One region of the Thalassolituus sp. UBA6592 genome, then DNA from elsewhere that is predicted to be linked to it. Evidence: predicted binding sites of a transcription regulator. Region 1 holds the regulator's gene; each other region holds the start of a gene.
The links. Region 1 encodes sigma-54, which starts transcription at its own class of promoters, with help from an activator protein. Its sites were predicted from a motif close to TGGCACNNNNNTTGCTNT; they were not measured.
Positions count from the first base shown of each region.

Region 1 (7,787 bases):
AATGAGTCTGTCCCCGCGACTGAAACTCAGATCACGGATAGAGACATAGGGCTGACTCGCAGTCATGCACAGTCCCTGCCTGATACGGTTTAATTGCCCGCTAGCTTAGCGGAATGTTCATTCAGAACCAACAGTCCTCGTTTAACGTCTCATACAGCTGAGCAAAACGATAAGTTGCAATTGCGTACAGAATCCCCTCCGGTACAATGTCGCGCTTTATTTCTGAACCCTCAGGACCTGCCCAATTCCATGCTGACTGCCCCTATGCTGACCGCCGCTGTTGCCGTAATCGCCGGACTCGTCCTGCTGGTCTGGAGCGCCGATAAATTTGTGATCGGAGCCGCGGCGACCGCCCGCAGACTGGGGATGTCTCCCTTATTAGTTGGCCTGACCATCGTTGCCATGGGCACCTCCGCACCTGAGATGTTCGTATCTGCCATGGCTTCCATCGACGGCGCAGGCAACCTGGCCATCGGTAATGCCATTGGTTCCAACATCACCAATATTGCACTGGTGCTGGGGGTAACCGCCCTGATCAGTCCGATTCCGCTGCAGAAAAAACTGCTGAAGAAAGAACTGCCGGTACTGGTGCTGGTGAGCATTATCGGCGGCCTGACGCTGGCCGATCTGGAACTGAATCTGCTCGATGCCATCATTCTGCTGACTGCCATGGCGGCCGCCCTATATCTGATGTTTCTCGGCTCCAGTGAGTCCGGTGAGTCTGTTGTAGAAGAAGACGAAGCAGAAGAAATTGAAAACACACCACTGCGCAAAGCCATTATCGAACTGGTAATTGGCCTGGTCGCACTGGTTATTGCTTCTAAACTGCTGGTGTGGGGCGCAACGGATATTGCCCACGCATTTGGCGTCAGCGATCTTATTATCGGCCTGACCATCGTTGCTATCGGTACCAGCCTGCCCGAGCTGGCGGCGTCTGTGGCCAGTGCCCTGAAAGGCCACCACGATATTGCTATCGGTAACGTGATCGGCTCGAATATGTTTAATTTACTCACTGTTATGCCGATTCCCGGCCTGCTCGCCGTTACTCAGGTTGACCCGCAGGCGCTGTATCGTGATTACTCGGTTATGATGGTGCTGACCGTTGCGCTGGTGATTATGTTCCTGGTGAACTACCGCAGCGGCACTCTTGGCCGTTTTTCCGGTCTGTTACTGACAGCCAGTTTTATTGGTTACATGTCGTCTTTATATTTTATGGCAAGCTAATGACTACCAATTTTGATTTTGATTTTCTGCAATCCGCCCGTCGCACCATAACCCTGGAGCAGGAAGCGATCGGGCACCTGATCGACCGTCTGTCCACAGATTTCGCCATCGCCTGCAAACTCATCCTCGAATGTAAAGGCCGTGTGGTGGTTACCGGCATGGGGAAATCCGGCCACATCGGCACCAAAATGGCCGCCACTCTGGCCAGCACCGGCACGCCGGCATTTTTTGTTCATCCGGGCGAAGCCAGTCACGGTGATATGGGCATGATCCAGCCGGAAGACGTGGTCATCGCGCTGTCGAATTCCGGTGAAAGCAGCGAAGTAACCAGCCTGCTACCACTGTTCAAACGCCTCGGCACGCGCCTGATCAGCATGACCGGTAAACCGGAATCAACACTGGCCACCGCAGCTGACGCGCATCTGGATACTGGTGTTGAACAGGAAGCCTGCCCGCTGAATCTGGCACCAACCTCCTCTACCACCTGTGCTCTGGTGGTTGGCGATGCCCTGGCTGTGGCTCTGCTCGAAGCCCGCGGCTTCACCGCCGAAGACTTTGCCTTCTCTCATCCAGGTGGTTCACTGGGCCGTCGTCTGCTGCTGAAAGTCGAAGACATCATGCACGCCGGCGCCGAACTGCCAGTCGTCGAACCAGCAACGACGCTCTCTGAAGCCCTGCTGGTCGTGACGTCCAAAGGTCTGGGCATGACAACCGTGCAGCTGGATGGCCAGATGCAGGGGATTTTCACCGACGGTGACTTACGTCGCGCCATCGACAACGGTGTAAATATTCACACCGCCACCATGGCAGACGTTATGACCTATGGCGGTAAAAGCACCACGCCAAAAACCCTGGCAGCCGAGGCCCTGAAGCTCATGGAAGACAACAAAATTAACGCTCTGGTGGTTAAGGAAGGCGACAAAGCCGTTGGCGTTATCAATATGCACGACCTGCTGCGAGCGGGCGTGATCTGATGCGTAAGCGCTGGTTGCTGCTGATCATCACGGCATTTTTCGGCCTGGCTCTGCTGGCAGTAGATCGCTACACCAGTGAACTGACACCAGCCGGAGCTGATCAGGCTGATAACGAGCCGGATTACTACGGTGAGAAGCTGATCAGCCGCCAGTACAGCGACGAAGGTATTCAGTCGCAGAAATTCACTGCAGACAGCTCCAGCCACTATCCGGGTATCGGCAACACCTATTTCAGTCAGCCGGAATTTACCGTGCTCGACGAAGAGGGTTCGCAATGGCTGATCTCTGCGGTTGAAGGCACCATGACAGATGCGGATAAAACCCTGCAGCTGATCAATGACGTAAAAATCCGCCCGCTCGACACTGCAGCCAATCATAATCTGCTGATCCGCACTGAGCGCCTGACATACCACCACAGCACCGGCATCGCCGAAACCGATCAGCTCGTCACCATTACCAGTGACCGCGCCAACATGACGGCCGTTGGTATGCGCATGGACGTTCCGGCTCAACATATCCGCTTTAATGCAGAGGTTAACTCACGTTATGAACCTTAAGTCTCTGACCGCTCTTCCCTTCTCTCTGCTGCTGGCGATTCTGACATCAGCGGCTCAGGCCTTGCCGGAAGACGAACAACAGGAACTGGTTATCCGCTCCCAGCAGGCGGAAATGGATCGCCGTACCGGTGTCGTGATTTATCAGGGTAATGTCATTCTTACTCAGGGTACGCTTAAGATCGAAGCCGACCGGCTGGAAATCCTGCATGAAGGCAACGTATTAAAAAGCGCCGTCGCCGATGGTAAACCGGCACGTTACCAGCAGCAGATTAATGTCGGTAAGCCAGTCACTTACGCCAATGGTAAGCGCATTGAATATCTGAGCGATCAGCGTGAAGTAATCATCACCGGAGACGCCAATCTGAAACAGGGTGGCGATCAGTTCAGCGGTCAGCGCCTGACTTACGATATGAATGCCGAGACGGTCAAAGCCAACGGTGGCACCAGCACAGTTAAAGAAGGCGAAGAAAAGCCGGAAGACTCCCGGGTACGGATGGTGATCCAGCCTAAGAAAGACGATAACGCCGCGGAATCATCCGGCAATAACGCGGAGCCGTCCGGCAACAGCACTGAGCAATCCGGAAGCAGCCAATGAAAACACTGAAGGCAGAACATCTGGCCAAAAGCTACAACGGCCGTGAAGTAGTCAAAGACGTGTCCATGGAAGTCAGCAGCGGCCAGATCGTCGGCCTGCTGGGTCCGAACGGTGCGGGTAAAACCACCTGCTTTTATATGATCGTCAACCTGGTACAGGCCGATAAAGGCACGATAACCATCGACGGCGAAGACATCAGTCACCTGCCAATGCATGGCCGGGCACGCAAAGGTATCGGCTATCTGCCGCAGGAAGCTTCCATCTTCCGCAAGCTCAGTGTGTCAGACAACATACTGGCCATTCTGGAAACCCGCAAAGACCTCAACCGCAAACAGCGTCTGGAGCGTCTGGAAGGCCTGCTCGACGAGTTCAACATCCAGCATATCCGCGACAGTCTGGGCATGGCCCTGTCCGGCGGCGAACGCCGGCGGGTGGAAATTGCCCGCGCTCTGGCCGCCGAACCGTCCTTTATTTTGCTCGATGAGCCTTTCGCCGGGGTTGACCCAATTTCCGTAGCTGACATCATGGACATTATCCGTCAGCTGAAAGCGCGCGGAATTGGTGTACTGATTACCGACCACAATGTGCGGGAAACCCTCGCCATCTGTGAAAAAGCTTACATCGTCGGTGGCGGTCACATTATTGCAGAAGGAAATGCCGACGAAGTACTCGCCAGCGAACAGGTACGTAAAGTGTATCTGGGGGAGGACTTCCGCCTCTGATCAGAGCAGCGAATGGATTCAGATACGCAGGAGGATACTCCTGTGCAGTGGGACTGGCCCAACCTGAAGTGACCAACAAATCAGGTTGTGGGTTCCCGGCCTTGGCGTATAATGCACAGATTGTGCCGACTATGGGTAAGTACTGAACTCTATGAAAGCGTCTCTTCAGTTAAAGATGGGTCAGCAACTGACCATGACCCCTCAGTTACAGCAGGCAATCCGTCTGCTGCAGCTCTCTACCCTTGACCTCCAGCAGGAGATTCAGGAGGCACTGGACGCCAATCCTATGCTGGAAATGGAAGAGCACGAGGGTGACGATACAGCGGATCACTCCTCTATGGAGGTGTCCGAGAGCAAAACAGAAGTTACTTCCAAAGACGATTCCGATACTCCGGAACTGGACGAACAATGGTCCCAGGAACAACTGCCGGACGATCTGCCGGTAGACAGCCAGTGGGACGATACCTATCAGGCAACAGCCGGTGTTTCTTCCGGCAACAGCAACGCCATCGACGACGACTTCGATTACGATTCCCGCCACGCCTCCACTGAAAATCTGCAGGATCACCTCGAGTGGCAGCTTAACCTGACACCAATGTCCGACGCTGACCGCGAAATCGCCACCATGCTGATTGATGGCGTGGACGACGATGGTTACCTGCACACCACCATTGAAGATGTGGTGGAAAGCATGGACCCGGAACTGGAAATCGAAGAAGAAGAAGTTCTGGCCGTCCTGCATCGCCTGCAGCAGTTTGATCCGGCCGGTGTTTTTGCCCGCGATCTGCGTGAATGCCTGTTGCTGCAACTGGCGCAGCTGGCACCGGAAACCGAATGGCTGAAAGAAGCCCGGCTGGTAATCAGTGACTACATCGAATTACTCGGCAGCCGCGATTACCAGACCCTGATGCGCAAGACCCGTCTGCGCGAAGATGATCTGAAATCTGTACTGTGCCTGATTAAAGAACTGAACCCGAAACCCGGTGCCGGCGTCAGTGGTGAACAGGCAGAATACGTTGTGCCGGATGTGATCGTGCGTAATGTGCGCGATGAATGGCGGGTCGAACTGAACCCCGACATCGCACCCAAACTGCGGGTGAATGCGGATTACGCTGCACTGGTGCGTCGTTCAGACAACAGCACAGATAATGCTTTCCTGCGTGATCACCTGCAGGAAGCGCGCTGGTTTATCAAAAGTCTGCAAAGCCGCAATGAAACCCTGCTGAAAGTGGCCACCAAAATTGTTGAGTATCAGATCGACTTCTTCGAAGAAGGTGAAGAAGCGATGAAACCTCTGGTGCTGCACGATATTGCCGAAGCGGTTGGCATGCACGAATCGACGATTTCCCGTGTGACCACACAGAAATACATGCACACCCCGCGTGGTATTTTTGAACTCAAGTACTTTTTCTCCAGTCATGTCAGCACAGATGGCGGCGGCGAATGCTCGTCCACTGCTATCCGCGCCATGATCAAAAAGCTGATTTCAGAAGAAAATGCCCGTAAACCACTCAGTGATAACAAAATCGCAACTATGCTTGGAGAACGCGGTATTCAGGTTGCACGACGCACCGTAGCCAAGTACCGTGAAGCTATGTTGATTCCACCTTCAAATGAACGTAAACAGCTGATTTAGAACACTGAATTTAATCCTGAAGCTGATTAAATAGTAAAAAACAGAACCAGCACACAAGGAGCCTGGAAATGAAGATCAATATCAGCGGTCACCATGTAGAAATTACCGAAGCCCTGCAGAGTCATGTCGACGACAAGATGTCGAAGCTGACCCGCCACTTCGACAACATCACCAATGGTCAGGTTACTCTCACTGTGGTGAAAGGGCGCATGACAGCAGAAGCAACCGTCCACGCCAGTGGCACAGATCTGAACGCCAGTGCAGAAGGCGACGATATGTACGCCGCCATTGATCAGATGGTAGAAAAGCTGGATCGTCAGCTTCTTAAACACAAAGAAAAACTGGTAGCACGTCAGAAAGGTCAGGGCTGATTTTTTATGGAACTGAGTATCGGCGACATTCTTACGCCAGAACGCGCATTAATTAATGTAGAAGTCTCCAGCAAGAAAAAACTGCTGGAGTTTCTGTCTGGCTTTGTTGCCGAGCAGCTCAGTGACTGCTCAGCCGACGATATTTTCGACAGCCTGCTCAGCCGCGAGCGGTTGGGCAGCACCGGCATTGGGGAAGGCATTGCCATTCCCCATTGCCGTCTGCGCCAGTGCACTCAGGCCATCGGCATTCTGTTGCGCCTGGCCGAACCTGTGGACTACGACGCCATCGATCAGAAACCGGTCGATCTGGTTTTTGCTCTGTTAGTGCCGGAAGAAGCCACCGAAGAACATTTAAAAGTACTGGCCATGCTGGCCAGAAACTTCAGCGAAGCGGGTTACCGGGAAGCCCTGCGCAATGCCCCGGACGCTAAATACCTCTATCAACGGGCGCTCGCCAGCGCTTAACCCAGGGATATGGAGATAACCGATGCGCCTGGTAGTCATCAGTGGACGTTCAGGATCAGGTAAATCCAGCGCACTGCACGTGCTCGAGGATCAGGGCTTTTATTGTATAGATAACCTGCCCATCTCCATGCTTCCGACTCTGGTCACCCAGACCGAAAGTGAAGAAAAGCTGTCCCGGGTGGCCGTCAGTATCGACGCCCGCAACCTGCTTCACGCCTTCGATAACATCGACGAAATCCTGCACCAGCTGCCCAATGATGAATACCGCCTGGATGTCATCTATCTGGATGCCAGCGAAGAAGTTCTGCTGCAGCGCTTCAGCTCCACCCGGCGTAAGCACCCACTGACCAGCCCACACCTGTCGCTGGCGGAAGCCATTGATCAGGAAAAAGAACTGCTCGACCCCATCGCCAATCTGGCGGATCTGACCCTCGATACTACCAATATGTCGGTACACGAGCTGCGCAGTCAGATCAAAATGCGGGTCGCAGACAAATCCAGCAACGATATCGCCATTCTGTTTGAATCCTTCGGCTTCAAACACGGTATTCCCATCGATGCCGATTATGTTTTTGATGTGCGCAACCTGCCGAATCCCTATTGGGACCCGGGCCTGCGTGCACACACAGGGCTGGAACAGCCAGTGATTGAATTTCTTGGCAACGAGCCACAGGTGGCGCTGATGAAAGACGATATTGCCGGTTTCATCCGTCGCTGGCTGCCGGCCTTTATCGAGGCAAACCGCAGTTATATGACCATCGCCATCGGCTGCACCGGTGGCCAACACAGATCCGTTTATGTCGCCGAGCGATTGAAAGAGGAATTCGCTGATCTGTACAGCAATGTGCAGATCCGCCACCGCGAGCTGAGCAACCAGGAGTCCTGATGATTAAAACCCAGCTGACCATTATCAATAAACTGGGCCTGCATGCCCGGGCTGCCGCCAAACTGGTGTCGACTGCCTCGGCCTTTTCCAGTCAGGTAAAAGTCGGCTATCCGGAGCGTATGGTTGACGGTAAAAGCATCATGGCGGTGATGATGCTGGCCGCCAGTAAAGGTACCGTTCTGGAACTGCACGCCGAAGGTAACGATGCGGAGGCTGCGGCGGAAGCCATCACCGATCTCATCAACCGCCGCTTCGACGAGGAAGAATAGGTTTTAAAACAATTAATTACACGCATTCTTGCGAGTAGTTTCATGGTATCTGTTGTCTGACCCGGATACACTCTCAGTTCATATAACC
Region 1 is NZ_DJIO01000146.1:18,295-26,081, forward strand. Features, by position in the region: gene B2Z72_RS14520 (ABC transporter ATP-binding protein) at 1-66, opposite strand, end outside; gene B2Z72_RS14525 (calcium/sodium antiporter) at 250-1,224, shown strand; gene B2Z72_RS14530 (KpsF/GutQ family sugar-phosphate isomerase) at 1,224-2,198, shown strand; gene lptC (LPS export ABC transporter periplasmic protein LptC) at 2,198-2,755, shown strand; gene lptA (lipopolysaccharide transport periplasmic protein LptA) at 2,745-3,350, shown strand; gene lptB (LPS export ABC transporter ATP-binding protein) at 3,347-4,072, shown strand; gene B2Z72_RS14550 (RNA polymerase factor sigma-54) at 4,224-5,708, shown strand; gene hpf (ribosome hibernation-promoting factor, HPF/YfiA family) at 5,777-6,079, shown strand; gene ptsN (PTS IIA-like nitrogen regulatory protein PtsN) at 6,086-6,544, shown strand; gene rapZ (RNase adapter RapZ) at 6,567-7,430, shown strand; gene B2Z72_RS14570 (HPr family phosphocarrier protein) at 7,430-7,699, shown strand.

Region 2 (7,787 bases), on a different contig from region 1:
ATGGCCCGTGAAATCAGACTGCTATTTTATGAATACCAGAAACGCCGGTATAACCATCCCAGTTATCGGCGCGGCCAGAGCGCCAGCCTGCAAGCCAGGCGTCGCGGTATGAGCCCGGTGGGGCGAGATCTTTGGAACGGCGATCAACGCCGGCGCGGTAACCACGTGCAAAAGCTCTTTCCTGCATATCGCGTTTCTGTTTTTTCATAGAAAGCATCCTCGCTGGATTGTTTTTTGGATCAGCACTGCGCTGTGTGAACTGATCATTTAGAGAGTGGTGCGCCCGTCGGGTTCCGGAAAACGACACAGAGCGATGACAGGCGCACTATCATTTCTAACAAAGTGAGGCGGTCATTGTTAATTATTTATTACTTCTAAAAGACGCTTTTCTTACAGTCTTTGGCTATTTGACGAAACAGGCTTTATCGACATGCAAAACGAAACCCCGAACGCCGCAATGACTTTTCTGGCAGCCTGCCCAAAAGGCATCGAGCCGCTGTTAGCAGATGAAATCAACGGCTTAGGAGGGATAGTTGAACGGGAAACGCATCTTGGCGTGCACTGGCGTGGTGATATTGTTACCGCCTATCGTTTCTGTTTGTGGTCGCGTCTGGCCTCCCGCTTGCTGTTGCCTTTGCAGGAAAGTCAGGTAGACAGTGTCGATGACGTCTACAGAGTCGCCAATCTGGTGGACTGGCCGATGCTGTTCCCGGTGAAAGCCAGCTTCCGCATCGACTTCCACGGTCGGACCGATTACCTCAATAACACCCAGTTTGGCGCACAAAAGATCAAAGACGCCATCGTCGACCGCTTCCGGGAAGACCTTGGCGGGCGTCCTTCGGTCAGCAAAGATGCGGATATCCGTATCGAAGCTCAGCTGCGCAAAGGCAAGCTTTACCTTTATCTGAACCTGTCCGGAGACAGTCTGCACCGTCGTGGTTATCGCCTGCAGCCGGGCAAAGCGCCGCTGAAAGAAAACCTCGCTGCGGCCATTCTGATCCGTGCCGGTTGGCCCGAAATGGCCAAAGAAGGTAAGCACCTGGTGGACCCTATGTGTGGCTCCGGCACCCTGGTCATGGAAGCCGGCATGATCGCCGCGGATATTGCGCCGGGTCTGAACCGCCAGAAGTGGGGCTTTGATGAGTGGCTGGGGCACCGTCGAGATGTCTGGCTGGCGGAAGTGGAAAGCGCCCGTAAGCGTCGTACTGAAGGCCTGAATGCTATGAAGAACCGTCTTTATGGCTTTGATATTGATACTGGCCAGCTCAGTGCAGCGGCACACAACCTCAGCCGTTCTGCGCTGGCGGGTAAAGCGCACTTTGAAAAACGCGACATCGAAAATCTGCGCATTCAGCAGGATACCGTCGCAGATGGTGGTCTGGTGGTGTGTAACCCGCCTTATGGTGAGCGCCTCAGTGAACTGCCGCAGCTGGCGCCGCTGTATCAGAAATTCCACGATGCCACCATGAAACTGCCGGACTGGCGCCTGGCGGTATTTACCGGCAACGTCGATCTGGCAAAAAGCATCCGTCGTCCGCTGGATAAACAGTACAAGTTTATGAATGGCCAGATTCAGACCCGCCTGCTGGTGTTCGGTGCTGCCGATGAGCGTTCAGAACAGCCTCAGGTGAGTATGATCCGTGGTCCGGTAGAGGCTTTTGCCAACCGTCTGAAAAAGAACCTGAAACAGCTGAATAAATGGGCGAAGCGCGAGAATGTGCATTGTCTGCGTCTCTACGATGCGGATATTCCCGAATATGCTGTGGCGGTTGACCGTTACGAAGACTGGCTGCACGTGCAGGAATATGTACCGCCGAAATCTGTGGATGAGTCAAAAGCCGAGCGCCGCCTGCTGGATATTCTGGCAGTGTTGCCGGAGATTACTGAGATTCCGTCTGAGCGCATTGTGCTGAAGCGTCGTGAGCGTCAGAGCGGCCGTAAGCAGTATGAAAAGCAGAATACCGAGCAGCATTACTTCAATGTGCGCGAAGGGCAGGTACAGCTGCGCGTTAATCTGAAAGACTACCTGGATACCGGACTGTTTCTTGATCACCGTCCAACCCGTCTGTTTATTGCAGAGCAGGCTGGCGGCAAACGCTTCCTGAATCTGTTCTGTTACACCGCCACTGCCAGTGTGCACGCCGCCGCTGCCGGAGCATTCTGCACCAGTGTTGATATGTCGCGCACTTATCTGAACTGGGGGCGCGATAACTTCAGCGCTAACGATCTCGATCCACAGCGTCATGAATTTATCCAGGCAGACTGCCTGCAGTGGCTGGCCGATGCGGCGGAGGAGAACTTACCCGGACGCAGTAAAGGTTATGATCTGATCTTTATGGACCCGCCGACCTTCTCAAATTCCAAACGCATGGAAGGGGTGCTGGATATCCAGCGTGATCATGGGCTGTTGATCCAGCAGGCCATGGCTTGCTTGAATCCGGGTGGTCTGCTGATCTTTTCCACCAATTTACGCCGCTTTGAAATGGATATTGATGCACTAAATGAGTTCACAATTAAGGATGTAAGCTCAAAATCAGTGCCATTTGACTTCTCCCGTCGGCAGAATATTCATCACTGCTTCCACATCTCCCGTTAATACACCGGTTTTTGATCGCTTTCAGGGCCCGATGGCTCTGAAAGTGTGCAAAAGTACGGTTAAATATCCCACTGGTGAATTACAAAGATGACAATCCTGGTATGAAACCTGCTAATCAGCCTCGCGAAAATTAAATTCTGCACTGAAAGTGGGATTTTTATCAAGAAGAGCACCTGTATGGGTTGGACTTCCTGGGTGTTTTAAAAAAAGAAAACGAGAGGCTTACAGTGGATACTATTGACGTGAACAGCATTAACAGCGCAGTTGAGACGCTGATGCAAAGCGCCAACACCCTGTTTATTCTGCTTGGCGCCGCGATGGTGCTGGCAATGCATGCGGGTTTTGCATTCCTTGAGGTGGGTACCGTCCGCCATAAAAACCAGGTGAACGCGCTGGTTAAGATCATTACCGATTTTGGTGTTTCGACGCTGGCGTATTTCTTTATCGGTTATCAGATCGCTTACGGCGTTAACTTTTTTGGCAGCGCCTCTGAGCTGGTCGAAAACAACGGTTATGATCTGGTCAAATTCTTCTTCCTGCTGACCTTTGCTGCAGCGATTCCGGCGATTGTCTCCGGTGGTATTGCTGAGCGGGCAAAGTTTTATCCGATTCTGATTGCTTCAGCACTGACCGTAGCGTTTGTGTATCCCTTTTTCGAAGGCATGATCTGGAACGGTAACTATGGCTTCCAGAGCTGGCTGGAAAACAATTTTGGTGCTGGCTTCCATGATTTTGCCGGTTCGGTGGTCGTGCATGGTGTCGGTGGCTGGATCGCGTTCTCTGCAGTCTACCTGCTGGGTTCCCGTAATGGCCGTTACCGCGACGGCCGGGTGGTGGCGTTTGCGCCGTCCAATATTCCGTTTCTGGCACTGGGTTCCTGGGTACTGATCGTTGGCTGGTTCGGATTTAACGTCATGTCCGCGCAGACGCTGGATGGCATTTCCGGTCTGGTGGCAGTGAACAGTCTGATGGCTATGGTCGGTGGTACGATTGTCGCCATGCTGGTGGGCCGCAACGATCCGGGCTTTATTCATAACGGTCCGCTGGCGGGTCTGGTGGCAGTGTGTGCCGGTTCCGATATTCTGCATCCGGTTGGCGCTCTGGTTGTTGGTGGTGTTGCCGGCGCGCTGTTTGTGTTCGTGTTTACCGCTGCTCAGAATCGTTTTCCGCATTTTGACGATGTGCTGGGTGTATGGCCGTTGCATGGTCTGTGCGGTGCCTGGGGCGGGATCGCGGCTGGCATCTTCGGCACAGAAGCGTTTGGCGGCCTGGGTGGTGTCACCTTTATGGCTCAGCTGGTGGGTACGCTGGCGGGTATTCTGATCGCTGTGGTTGGCGGGTTTATCGTTTATGGTCTGATTAAAGCCGTATCCGGAATTCGTCTGTCGCAGGAGGATGAATTTAACGGTGCCGATCTGGCGATTCATAAAATCGCAGCAACTAATGAAGATTGAGTTGTGAAGACTGAATTGTGATGTTTGCGTTGTGATGGTTGAGAGTTAAGCGGCCATCATCCACAAAAAAGCGCCTTTAATGGCGCTTTTTTGTTTAATAAATCACCGTTTTTCAGAGCACGGCTTCAAAACATTCCAGCTGCGGTGGGCCCATATAAATGTCGCGGCGGCTGCCGGCATTGGCGTGGGCTTTGCGGAAGGCTTCGGAATGGGTCCAGTTTTCAAAATCCTGAGCGGATTCCCATACGGCGTGGGAAGAGAACAGGGTAAATTCGTCGTTGCTGGCTCCCTGCAACAGGTTAAAGCTTTTGAAGCCGGGTACATCCTGCAGATGGCTGTCACGGTTTTTCCAGATCTCGATAAAATCCTGTTCGCAGCCCGGCTTAATGCGGAAGCGGTTCATAGCGATGTACATAAGCGTGTTCCTTTATTTGCTGATGGATCAGTCCAGAAGATTCAGTATACCGCCGGTGAACGCCTGGGCGAATCAGAGTACGGCACTGATCAGGTTATGACTGTCCATATTGCTTTGCAGTTGCAGCAGAATAAGGGTGGCGGCGGCCAGTAGCAGGCGTTGTGTCAGGCGGCTGCGTTGCTGACGTGCACTCTGTAATGCCGTGATATGGCGCATCCGCGCGGCCTGGCGCAGCAGTGGTGAATATTTGCTGTGGCTTAGGGGAAAGCTGGCGCAGAAGATTATTGCGTCGTCATTTCCCGTGGCCACGTCGCACACCAGCGCGAGGTAAATATTTTCAAAGTTTTGCTGTGGCAGGTTGCGCAGGTGCCTGAGTGCACGGAGTGTTCTGAGATTCCTGCCCGGTTTACCCGCGCGCGTGAACGGCAGGTGACTGGTCAGATTGTGCGGAATAAAGGCTGGGGCAGATTTCATTGGGTTTAAGCTGCGTTGTCTTTTATTTTGTGCGCAGCTTAAACCGGGTGTGTTACATCTCTGTGGCAGCTGTTAAGGCTGCCCATAATCAGTCAGCGGCCAGGTCGTCCAGTGGCAGGTCGGTATCCATATCGTCAGTACGTTTTTCTTTGGGCAGGTTAAAACGCACGGTCAGGGCAAAGCCTTCAGGATCGCGCGGCCATTCAATCTGCCCCTGCAGTAACTCCGTCACCAGGTTGTAGGTCTGGTAGAGTCCCAGCCCTTTGCTGCGCGCTTCGGTGCGCTGGGTCGTGTAGAAAGGCATAAAAATGACCTCCCGCTGCTCGTCGTCGATGCCTTTACCGTTGTCCTGATACTGCATTTCAAACTGGTTGTTGCGCTCGCGGAAATCAATACGGATGCACAGTTCACCTTTTTCCACCAGCTGCGGATTATGGCGGCAGGAGTTGTCGACCAACTGGGTGAGGACGATGCTCAGCGCGTCCGGGTAGGTCTGCCATTCGATCAGATAGCTGTGTACTTCGGCGTTCAGTTTGATCTGCGGATGCAGGGTGTGCATTTCCTGTTTCCAGTTATCCAGCCATGGACGCAGCTGCAGTTTTTCCTGCGGGTACTGATTTTCCTCAACGATGGCATTTTTCATCAGCTGGTTGAGTGAATTCAGGCGCTCAATGCCATCATGAATATGACTCAGGCCTTCTTTCAGGTGGCTGTTAATTTCTTCCTCAGTCCAGTCTTCGTGTTCCTCATTGAGGAAGGACTCAGCCATGCGGATATTGCCCAGCGGGGTGTTCATTTCGTGGGCGATCCCCATCACCAGCTGGCGCAGCGCCTGGGTTTTTTCTTTCTGCAGATGAATCAGCGCGACTTCAGTATGGTGTTCATCGGTCACGTTCTGACCGGAGCCGATCCAGGCGGCGCGTTCGTTGGTTGCGCGGCGGCGAATGGTCAGTGACACCCACAGGCGCTCAGTTGAACCCGGTGCGTGCATCTGCACAACAAATCCCTGTACGTTGCCCTGATCACGCAGGGTGCGCCACAGTTTGTGCTGTTCGGTGCTGTCCGCCAGCAGGCTGTTGAAGGGCGGATTCTCGTTGGTAAAGCGTGCCTGATCGCTGTAGCCGAGCATTTTGCGCCAGGCTGGATTGCTCTTCATAAAGTAGCCGTCTTCATCCAGCTGGAACTTACCGGTGAGAGAGTTCTGATACAGATCCTCATAATCCCGCAGATACTGAATGGCGTCTTCCTGACTCTTCATCATGGCCTGACGGGCTTCCAGTTGTTCTTTCTGCAGGCGCACGATGCGCTCACCCAGTGCCAGTGACAACAGAATGATTTCCATAAAGGAGCCAAACTGGTAGGCATAGAGTGTCAGGGTATTGGTTGGAATCAGGCCGAGGCTGCGCGCGTTGGCCAGTATCAGGCCGGTAATCAGTGCGGCCCAGGCAATGGTAAAGAAGCGCGCGGACGACTGACCCTGAATCCAGAAGCGGATACCGACCAGCAAGGCTGAAATCAGCAGCAGGGTGGACAGCAGGTTGTTCAGTGGCACCAGCAGCTGATATGGGGTCAGTGGCAACATCACCAGCGACATCAGCGACATGGCAGTGTAAACCCGGAACAGGCGGTGCGCCGGGCGGCTGTATTTCTTCAGGCGCAGGAAGTTCGGCACAAACAGGCTGATAAATACCATATTGATACTGAACATCAGCGGCAGTGCGTAGTGGTTGAGGTTGGCGTAACCTGGCCAGAAAAACTGGAAGGCAGACCCTTCGTAGCTCATATGGAACATCAGGAAGGTCAGGGTGACCGCTGAATAGTAGAGGTAGCTGCGTTCCCGGGTAGAGAAGAAGATAAACAGGTTGTACAGGCCCATGACCAGCATGGTGGCGTAATAGCCGCCGCGGATAATGTTGTTGTTGAGCAGTTCGTGCTCAAGCGTCTGATCATCGACAAAAGCCGCCGGAATCTGCTGCGTACCACTGGTCTGAACACGCATCAGTACGTTGTATTCTCGTCCCGGGGTCATCGGGGTTTTAAAAATAAGATTGGGATGGTCGATATCACGGCCTTCGGCGAAAGGGTACTCATCGCCGCCATGCTTCTGGTGGCATTGTGTGATGTCGGTTTCGCCGGCCGGGCACAGATAGATGTCGACGTAATCCAGCAGGGAGTATCGAATCCAGATCGACCAGTTCAGCACGGAATCGTTGATAACCTTCAGGCGCAGCCAGTAGGCGGAATGAGTGAAGCCGAAGTTAAGCGCTTCACTGGTGCTTTGCTGCCAGGCTTCGCTGCTCAGCGCCAGTGCCTGAGCCGGGGTCATTACGGCGCTGCTGTCTTCATACCAGACAGAGTATTCGCCGAGCTTGAAATCACCGGGCGAATTCAGGGTCATCAGGGGTGGTTCTGCTGCCTGTGCGTTACTGAGCGGAAGGATCAGGCTGAAAATGAAAAGGCTGAGCAGGGCCCGGATGGTGGCCATAGTGTTACTGTCCCGGTATCAAGAAAAATCACTGGTCAAAGCCAGTACAAGAAGTGTAAGCCAGCCAATCAGGCCGGCGACAATCAACGCCCAGTCGAGACCGGACATTTCGGTATTCTGCTGATAAAACTGCAGATGGTGTTCGTTCACCCGGTTGACGCTCTGGTTGACCAGCAGATTGGGCAGCAGGGTGATGAGGTTCACCAGAAAGCCCCATGGATGTTCGGTGATCAGCAGCCAGAATGGAATCAGAGTGAATACGACAAATAATACGAACAGGCGTGTCGGGTCCCAGCGTACGGGTTCGCCCTCCACCCGGGCGCGGGCAGCGATGCGTTTGTACAGATCATGCTGGTAAAACAC
Region 2 is NZ_DJIO01000184.1:41,766-49,552, forward strand. Features, by position in the region: gene rmf (ribosome modulation factor) at 14-208, opposite strand; gene rlmKL (bifunctional 23S rRNA (guanine(2069)-N(7))-methyltransferase RlmK/23S rRNA (guanine(2445)-N(2))-methyltransferase RlmL) at 431-2,596, shown strand; gene B2Z72_RS18535 (ammonium transporter) at 2,839-4,050, shown strand; gene B2Z72_RS18540 (antibiotic biosynthesis monooxygenase family protein) at 4,163-4,465, opposite strand; gene B2Z72_RS18545 (hypothetical protein) at 4,538-4,939, opposite strand; gene B2Z72_RS18550 (7TM diverse intracellular signaling domain-containing protein) at 5,028-7,337, opposite strand; gene B2Z72_RS18555 (hypothetical protein) at 7,443-7,787, opposite strand, start outside.
Region 2: B2Z72_RS18535 (ammonium transporter) is a predicted target of sigma-54. The motif match lies at 2,694-2,711, and genes of this name have one in related genera.

Region 3 (7,787 bases), on a different contig from region 1:
GCATAGAGGGTTAAGATTCGCTCAAAAAGCTGGGTTCCTGACGCGACAAGAAACAGGCGCTACAAAGAAAATGGCATGCCGAAGCAATTGGCGCAGAAAAGAAATTGAAGAGAACCAGAAGAAGGAGAACAGGGCCGGGTAAAGAGCATCTGTACCCGGCGCCTGCGGCAGACCTCGCCAACGATCAGGCGAAGGTATCCAGCAGCGAATTAACCGCCGAAACAACGCCGCGCGGCTCCTGCAATGATGATTCATCATCGGTTGTCAGGACACCGTCACTGCCATATTGATCATTACCATCACTGCCAGGCTGCCCGGACTGCTGTTGCGAAGAGCCGGACTGTGTGGATACATCAAATCCGCTGAGGGTCATCCCCTGCTGCGCCAGGGCATCACGTAGCCGCTGCGCATTGGCTTCAAGTACATCCCGAACCTGATTATTCTGTACCTGAACCTGCACGCTGGTCTGATCCTGATGAACCTGCAGCTTCAGCTCCATGCTGCCAAGCTCCGGCGGATCCAGCTGAATACGCGCTTCCTGAATTCCTTCAGCCACCATAGTGACGATACGACTGCCCAGAGCCGCACCCCACTTATTACCGTCACTGCCGAATTCCATGCGCTCACGCGCCAGCGTACGTTCTGTTTTCAGCAACTGATCATTGTTTACCTCCTGATCGGAGGTGGTAAACAGTTCAGCTGCCTCACTCTCACTGGTATCTGCCGGACTGCTGGCTGCCGCCAGAGCCGCCGTTTGCGCCGGATCAGCAGTGACTGCTGTCGTGTTATTCACAGGCTGCGCATTGGGCGCGGATGTCTGTGTGACGTTAAGCGGATTCAGCTGGGCCGTTTCGCGGCTGGACTTTTCTGTCACCGGGGTAAAAATCTCAGCGTCAGGATCCAGGCCGCTATCCTGATCGGTTTCTGTATCAGCGCTGTCTGCCGCCATCATATTTGCCGATGAATCAGCCGCTGATCTGCTCTTATCCATGCCTGCGGATTTATTTGCATCAGCACTGCGCGCCGGCGTTGCTGCCGCCGGGGCGGCTACGACCGCCGCTGCTAACACAGCACCAGAGGCATCGGTATCGGATTCATCTGTGGGCGTAGTAATCTGCAACGCTTCAATATCCGTCATCAGCCCGCCCTGCGCTAAGTCATCTGTATCAGTCTCAGCGGGTGAGAGGCTGCTGACCGGTATCGGCTTTTTGCCTTGCGCGATCTGCTCAAGTACAGAACGCAACTGATCGTCAGCGACAGCAGGATCCGTGAGATTGACTGCAGCGCCGGCAAGCGGCAGTGACGGCGGCAAGTGCTGGTCGTCCGGCGGCAAATTCTGTAACTCAGATAAACCTGCAGAAGCCAGATCGCCATCCGCTAATAAACCTGCCAGATCGTCTTCACTGAGGCCCAGATCCGCCAGCAACGTCGCAAACGAACCGTTGCCGGAATCCCCGGAAGTCAGCTCTGATGCCGGTGCATCGAGGTTCTGACCCAATGACATAAACAGATTAAGAATGGAGGAGTTTGATCCCATTGCGTTCATGCGTCGCTCCGTTAAGGATTGAATCCCGTGCCATCAGAGGCACCTTAATGGGTATAACGCAAACACCGGGCCAGATTGTATTCAGAACGAATAAAAAGACTGCGCCCCGCTCACAGCATTTGCTGCATCAGAGCCTTGACTGCATCATACTCCTGCTCAATGGCAGCAATTAACGAGGCAGTATTTTCCAGGCGGTTTTCACGCCCGGCGTTTTCCAGTTCATAACATAGTTTGGCAAGTGCTGCGGCTCCGATATTACTGCTGGCACCCTTAAAGCTATGGGCCAGTTCGCGCAGTGATTCGGCATTTCCGTCATCGCTTGCCTGATGAATGGCTGGCAGACGTGCTTCAGAGTCCTGCATATAGACCTGAATCAATTCACCAAACTCTTCTTCCATCACTTCACGCAGCATATCCAGCGCTTCGGTATCGAAATGATCAACCAGATCCGGCACAGTCAACTTCCTCCATCCTGTGTCTGCGGCCATCGTATCACCGCTTCAACCTGATTGCCTACGCCCAGATAGCGCAGGGAGCTACAGATGCTGTTAATCAGCGGGATGCCGCGCCCTGAGTAGTTATTATTCCCCGTACTGTTATCGCGGTTAAAGCCGATGGCAGCATGATCAAAGCCGCTGCCACTGTCTTCTATGCGCAGTGTCAGCTCACCACTGTGGCCATCTCCGTTGTGCTGCATATGAATACGCACATAACCGCCTTTCAGTTCTTTCAGCCTTTGTTCACGCTGCTGGTAATATTCCAGAAAGCCATTGGCTGATCGCTTCAGAGCGGAGTTCAGTTCCAGCACGCCATGTTCAAAGGCATTGGAAAATAATTCGGCGAATACGGTGTACAGCTGCCCGCCCATCTGCCGCAGTCCCGGCACTTCCATCATGATGTGCATCATCAATGGCATGGGGTTAAAGTTTTTCAGACTGTCCGGCCCCAGTTCATAAGTCATTACCCAGTCTACCGGGCCGGATACCGGACCGGCGGACACTTCCATTATCACGTCACGATAGTCTTCCTGCTCAACCATGGTTAATTCCAGCAGGGTCGTATCATCATCCTGATCATTGCCTTGCAGAAAATCCGACAGCGTACTCTGAATACCATCAAACACGTCTTCCGGCCGCTCTGACTGGGTGAATACATTGCGCAAGCGTTCTTCGCCGAACATCTCGCCATCCGGATTACGCGCTTCCTGAATACCATCCGACCAGAGAAACAGACGATCGCCCGGGTTTACCTGGATTTCCTGCAGATTATCGGAAAACTTTTCATTGCTCAGAACACCTAATGGCAGATTGCTCGACGACAGCGTCTCAACTGCCAGAGTATCGCCCCGCAGCAGGAAGCAGTCGGGCAGCCCGCCCATCCAGATCCCCATGGATTTACGGTCAATATCAAGATCCACAACAGCTGCACAGCAGAAAAAACCGACCGGCAAAATCCCCTTAAGCTTAAGGTTCATTTCGCGCAGAATATCCGGTATACCAAAGCCTTTCGCCGTCATACCGTAAAATATTTCGGCCAGCGGCATGGCACCGATAGCTGCCGGTAAGCCGTGGCCTGTAAAATCACCCAACAGCACGTGCATCCCACCCGCCGGTTTATGAGCGGCCAGCAGCACGTCGCCGTTAAATACCGCCAGTGGCGACAACATGTAACGGATATTCGGCGACGACAGACAGCCGGCGTGAGCAACATTATCAAACACCGCTTTGGCGACATGCTGCTCATGCATCAGATGTTCATTGTTCTGGGCAATGGTATCGCGCTGCTTCTGCAGCGTGCGGTTCATGTCCCGCATGCGATAGAAGGAATTGATCTTCGCCTGCAGAATGATGTGGTTGTAGGGTTTGGACAGAAAGTCGTCACCGCCGGATTCCAGACAGTCGGCAAGACTCTGAGCATCCGTCAGCGAGGTAAGAAAAATGACAGGAACAAAATCTTCGCCGGCCAGGGTTTTAATCTGACGCGCAGCTTCGCGTCCTCCCATGACCGGCATCATAACGTCCAGAAGTACGATATCGGGCTGATGCTGCTCAAACGCTTCTATGGCAAGGGCACCATTTTCCGCTTCAAACACCTGATATCCCTGATTGCGGACAATCCGCGACAAAACCATCCTGTCGATCTGATTATCATCCGCAATCAGTACTTTGATGCTATCCATACTGCTCTGGACTTAATGAATCTGAAACAGCTGTTCGAAGTTCGAAATCGTCAGAATCTTACGCACATCCTGATTGCAGTTAACGATCTGCACGTTGGCGTTATCGCCCCCGGCAAAATCACGCAACAACAACAACATGCCCAATGCAGAGCTGTCGAGATAAGATGTTTTGCCGAGATCAACGACAAAACTCTTTACATCCGCTGCCGTGTTCTCGTAAGCGTCACGGAAATCCTGATGTGCGCTGAAATCAAAGCGCCCATCCACCTTAATGGTCAGTTCCCGTCCGTCGCCTGCGAGTGATGCCTGTACACCCATCGAATATTCTCCATAAATTTCAGTAAGCTAAGCAGCCTGTCAGCATGCCCGCCTCATCTCACTTTTATAGTTTTAGCACAAAGCACAGGAAAGTCATGGCCAACGCACCTTTATATTGCTTCTTTGAGCATAGCTGCCGCAATTTTACTGAGAGGCAGAATCTGATCAGCCGCTTCCAGGTCAACAACCGCCTTAGGCATCCCCCAGACCACGCTGCTGGCTTCATCCTGTACCAGAGTAACCGCACCTTCATCGTGACGGCGTTTCATCGCCATAGCGCCATCAGCGCCCATACCCGTTAGCATGACAGTTACCAGCTTTTTGCAATCCACGTACTTTGCCAGTGAGTCAAACATCACTTCAACAGACGGACGGTGGCGATTGACCTTCTCTGCATCCGACAGCACGCAATACAGGCTCTGCCCTTCTTTACGGAAGGTCAGATGAAAATCTCCGTGGGCGATAATCACCCGGCCTGGCTTCACTTCCAGACCATCACAGGCTTCGCGCACATCCATCGCCAGACTTCGGTCAAGACGGGTAGCCAGAGAAGCACTGAATACCGGCGGGATGTGCTGAGTGATTACGATCGGCGGACAGGTGGATGGCACCGTACTGAGTAACTCGCGGATCGCTTCCGTGCCGCCGGTAGAAGACCCTACTGCGATCATTTTGCTGTATTTAGCGTCAGGCTGTGGTGCCGGGTTAACCCGCAGGTTCTTCTTACCTGCTATTGGCTGAACCCGGGCGTTTGCCGCCATACGCACCTTCTCTATCAGTCGGCCGGCAAACTTATGATAACTGGCTTCATCCTGTGCCGTGGGCTTGGCAATATAATCAATCGCCCCCATTTCCAGAGCATCCAGCGTTGCTGGCGCCCCGGCCTCCGTCAGGGTCGAAACCATGACTACCGGCATAGGCCGGAGACGCATCAGGTTATTGAGAAACTGCAGCCCATTCATTTTGGGCATTTCAACATCCAGCGTCAGCACGTCAGGATTCAGCTGTTTAATTTTTTCCCTGGCAATAAAAGGGTCGGCGGCCATCCCGACCACCTCGATATCCGGGGAATTCTCAAAGACCTCACTGAGCATTTTGCGCATGAGGATCGAATCGTCGACAATCAGAAGACGAATTCTGGTATCCATACGAACCTCCGGTACCTAGAACAAGTCAATGCTGCCAGCGTCAGAAACCGAAGGCTTGGCCATTTCTTTCTGGTACGCGACTTCACGTTTAATAATTGTATCGTTCTGCAGTTGTTTGATCCTTCTGACTTTGACCGATCCGGTATCGGGGAAATAAAGCACTTTACGCGCGAATTCATCACCAAGGTCGGATGCCATTACGCTCAGGCCTTCGTTCTGCAGATAATTGTAGGCGAACAGAATATTTCTCTGACCAATATCGGTCATCGATGCGATCATCTGACCGCCACCGAACAGCTTCACTTCCAGATTCTCCCGACGCCCACCGCGCTTAAGAATTTCGTTGATCAGATACTCCATGGCCCAGTTACCGTAACGGGACGCATGCGTAGAAGGATTACTGCCCCAGACATCGGATGAATGCTCACCCTGCTCCGGTAACATAAAATGATTCATACCACCGATACCGCGAACACGATCACGGATACAGGCAGAAATACAGGACCCCAGAACGGTAACAATCATTTCACCGTGGGTGGACACATAAAATTCCCCCGGCAGAATCTTGGCCGCCCAGACTTTATGGATGTTGTCCCAGTAACGATTTACATGTTCAAAACCAGAGCTGGCCGGCGGTTGAACCGGCCGCGGTGCATCATGAATACTCATCGTGCCTTCCGGTAAATTGTTTGCCCCAGAGAATCAAAGCGATCACTGATACCTGACAGGTTTTCTGAGTGCCCGATCATCAGATGAGCACCGTCCGGCATCATATCGGCAATACGTTTAAACAGAACTTTCTGGGTATCTTTATTAAAATAAATGACGACATTCCGACAAAAAACGATGTCGAACGGCCCTTTCATCGGCCAGTTTTCCAGCAAATTCAGGCGCTTGAAGTGCACCATGTCGCGCAACTCGTCCTTAACCTGAATGGACCGTCCGTCTTTATTGACGCGGAAATATTTCTTCAGGATGTCTTCGCTCAGGCCGTCGGCTCCCGACATGGAATAGACACCATTACGCCCTGTCTCAAGTACGTTTGAATCCAGGTCCGTGGCCAGAATCTTGATATCCCAATCAGAAGGAAAGCCCGCCTGTTTAATGGTAATGGCGATCGAGTATGCTTCCATTCCGGTTGAAGAGCCTGCAGACCAGATACGCAGACGCTTACTGTCCTTGCGGGCGAAACGCAGAGCTGGCAGAAGCTCATCACGCAGGAAGCGAAAGTGATGTGATTCGCGAAAAAACGAAGTCAGGTTGGTTGTCAGCGAATTAATAAAATCCGTTGATTCCTTATCCAGATTATTTTCGAGATAGTCCAGGTACTCGCGGAAAGACGCCAAGTGAAGAGTTCTCACCCGGCGCGCAATCCGTGAATACACCATGCTGCGTTTATGATCAGCGAGAACAATCCCTGTTAACTCACCAGCCATTCTGGAGATCTGCTCGAAATCCTTATCGGTCATCAGGAATTCGCGTTTTTCCTCTTCCTCTGCTGCGCCCATATCTGACTAATCTCCTGATCAGAATTCCGCCCAGTCATCATCATCCGAACTTACAGAAAAGCCGGTATTCTTCTGTCCGGTTGTCGTGCCGGTCGATGCCGGTTTGGCTGGCGCAGCCGGAGCGGCGCTGACAGCGGTCATACCAACATTCATACTGCGATGACCTTCACTGAGGCTGAAGAATTCCATCATCTGCATCATTGACTGCGCCTGTTCTGCCATGGCTTCACCGGCAGCGGAGGCTTCTTCCACCAGCGCTGCATTCTGCTGAGTCATTTCATCCATCTGCGCAACCGCACTGTTGACCTGTTCGATACCGGATGACTGTTCACGGGCAGCAGTACTGATTTCTTTAATCATGACTGACACACGATCAACCGAATCGATAATTTCACCCAGAGTTTTACCGGATTCGTTCACCAGAGAAGTACCGGCTTCCACTTTATCGACGCTGTCACGGATCAGGTCTTTAATTTCACGCGCTGCACCAGCAGAGCGTTGCGCCAGGTTACGTACTTCGCCCGCCACAACCGCAAATCCGCGTCCCTGCTCTCCGGCACGGGCTGCCTCTACCGCAGCATTAAGTGCCAGCAGGTTCGTCTGGAAGGCGATTTCATCAATCACACCAATGATGTCGGCAATTTTCTTACTGGCGTCATTAATTTCATCCATTGCCACCACAGCTTTACTGACCACCTGGCCACCGGTTTCTGCTTTCTGTTTGGCAGATGCTGCCAGCTCGTTAGCGTGCACCGAGTTTTCACTGGTCTGTTTAACGGCACTGGTCATCTCTTCCATACTGGAGGCTGTTTCCTCCAGGCTGGACGCCTGAGATTCCGTACGTTTGCTTAAGTCTGCGTTACCCTGGGCAATTTCGCTGGCACCGGTGGACACAGTGGATGCTGCTTCACGGATCTTGGTAATGATTTCGGTCAGACGGTCAACGGTAGCGTTGGCGTCCTGCTTCAGTTTGTCGAACGCGCCCTGATAATCATCATCGATTTTGCGGGTCAGGTTACCATGGGCGAGTGCATCAAATACGCGAATTGTATCGCTGACAACACTGTCGGAAATCGTCAGCAGGCGGT
Region 3 is NZ_DJIO01000165.1:3,327-11,113, forward strand. Features, by position in the region: gene B2Z72_RS16665 (flagellar hook-length control protein FliK) at 185-1,546, opposite strand; gene B2Z72_RS16670 (Hpt domain-containing protein) at 1,657-2,001, opposite strand; gene B2Z72_RS16675 (ATP-binding SpoIIE family protein phosphatase) at 2,004-3,725, opposite strand; gene B2Z72_RS16680 (STAS domain-containing protein) at 3,738-4,043, opposite strand; gene B2Z72_RS16685 (protein-glutamate methylesterase/protein-glutamine glutaminase) at 4,154-5,191, opposite strand; gene cheD (chemoreceptor glutamine deamidase CheD) at 5,207-5,860, opposite strand; gene B2Z72_RS16695 (CheR family methyltransferase) at 5,857-6,699, opposite strand; gene B2Z72_RS16700 (methyl-accepting chemotaxis protein) at 6,718-7,787, opposite strand, start outside.
Region 3: B2Z72_RS16665 (flagellar hook-length control protein FliK) is a predicted target of sigma-54. The motif match lies at 1,602-1,619, and genes of this name have one in related genera.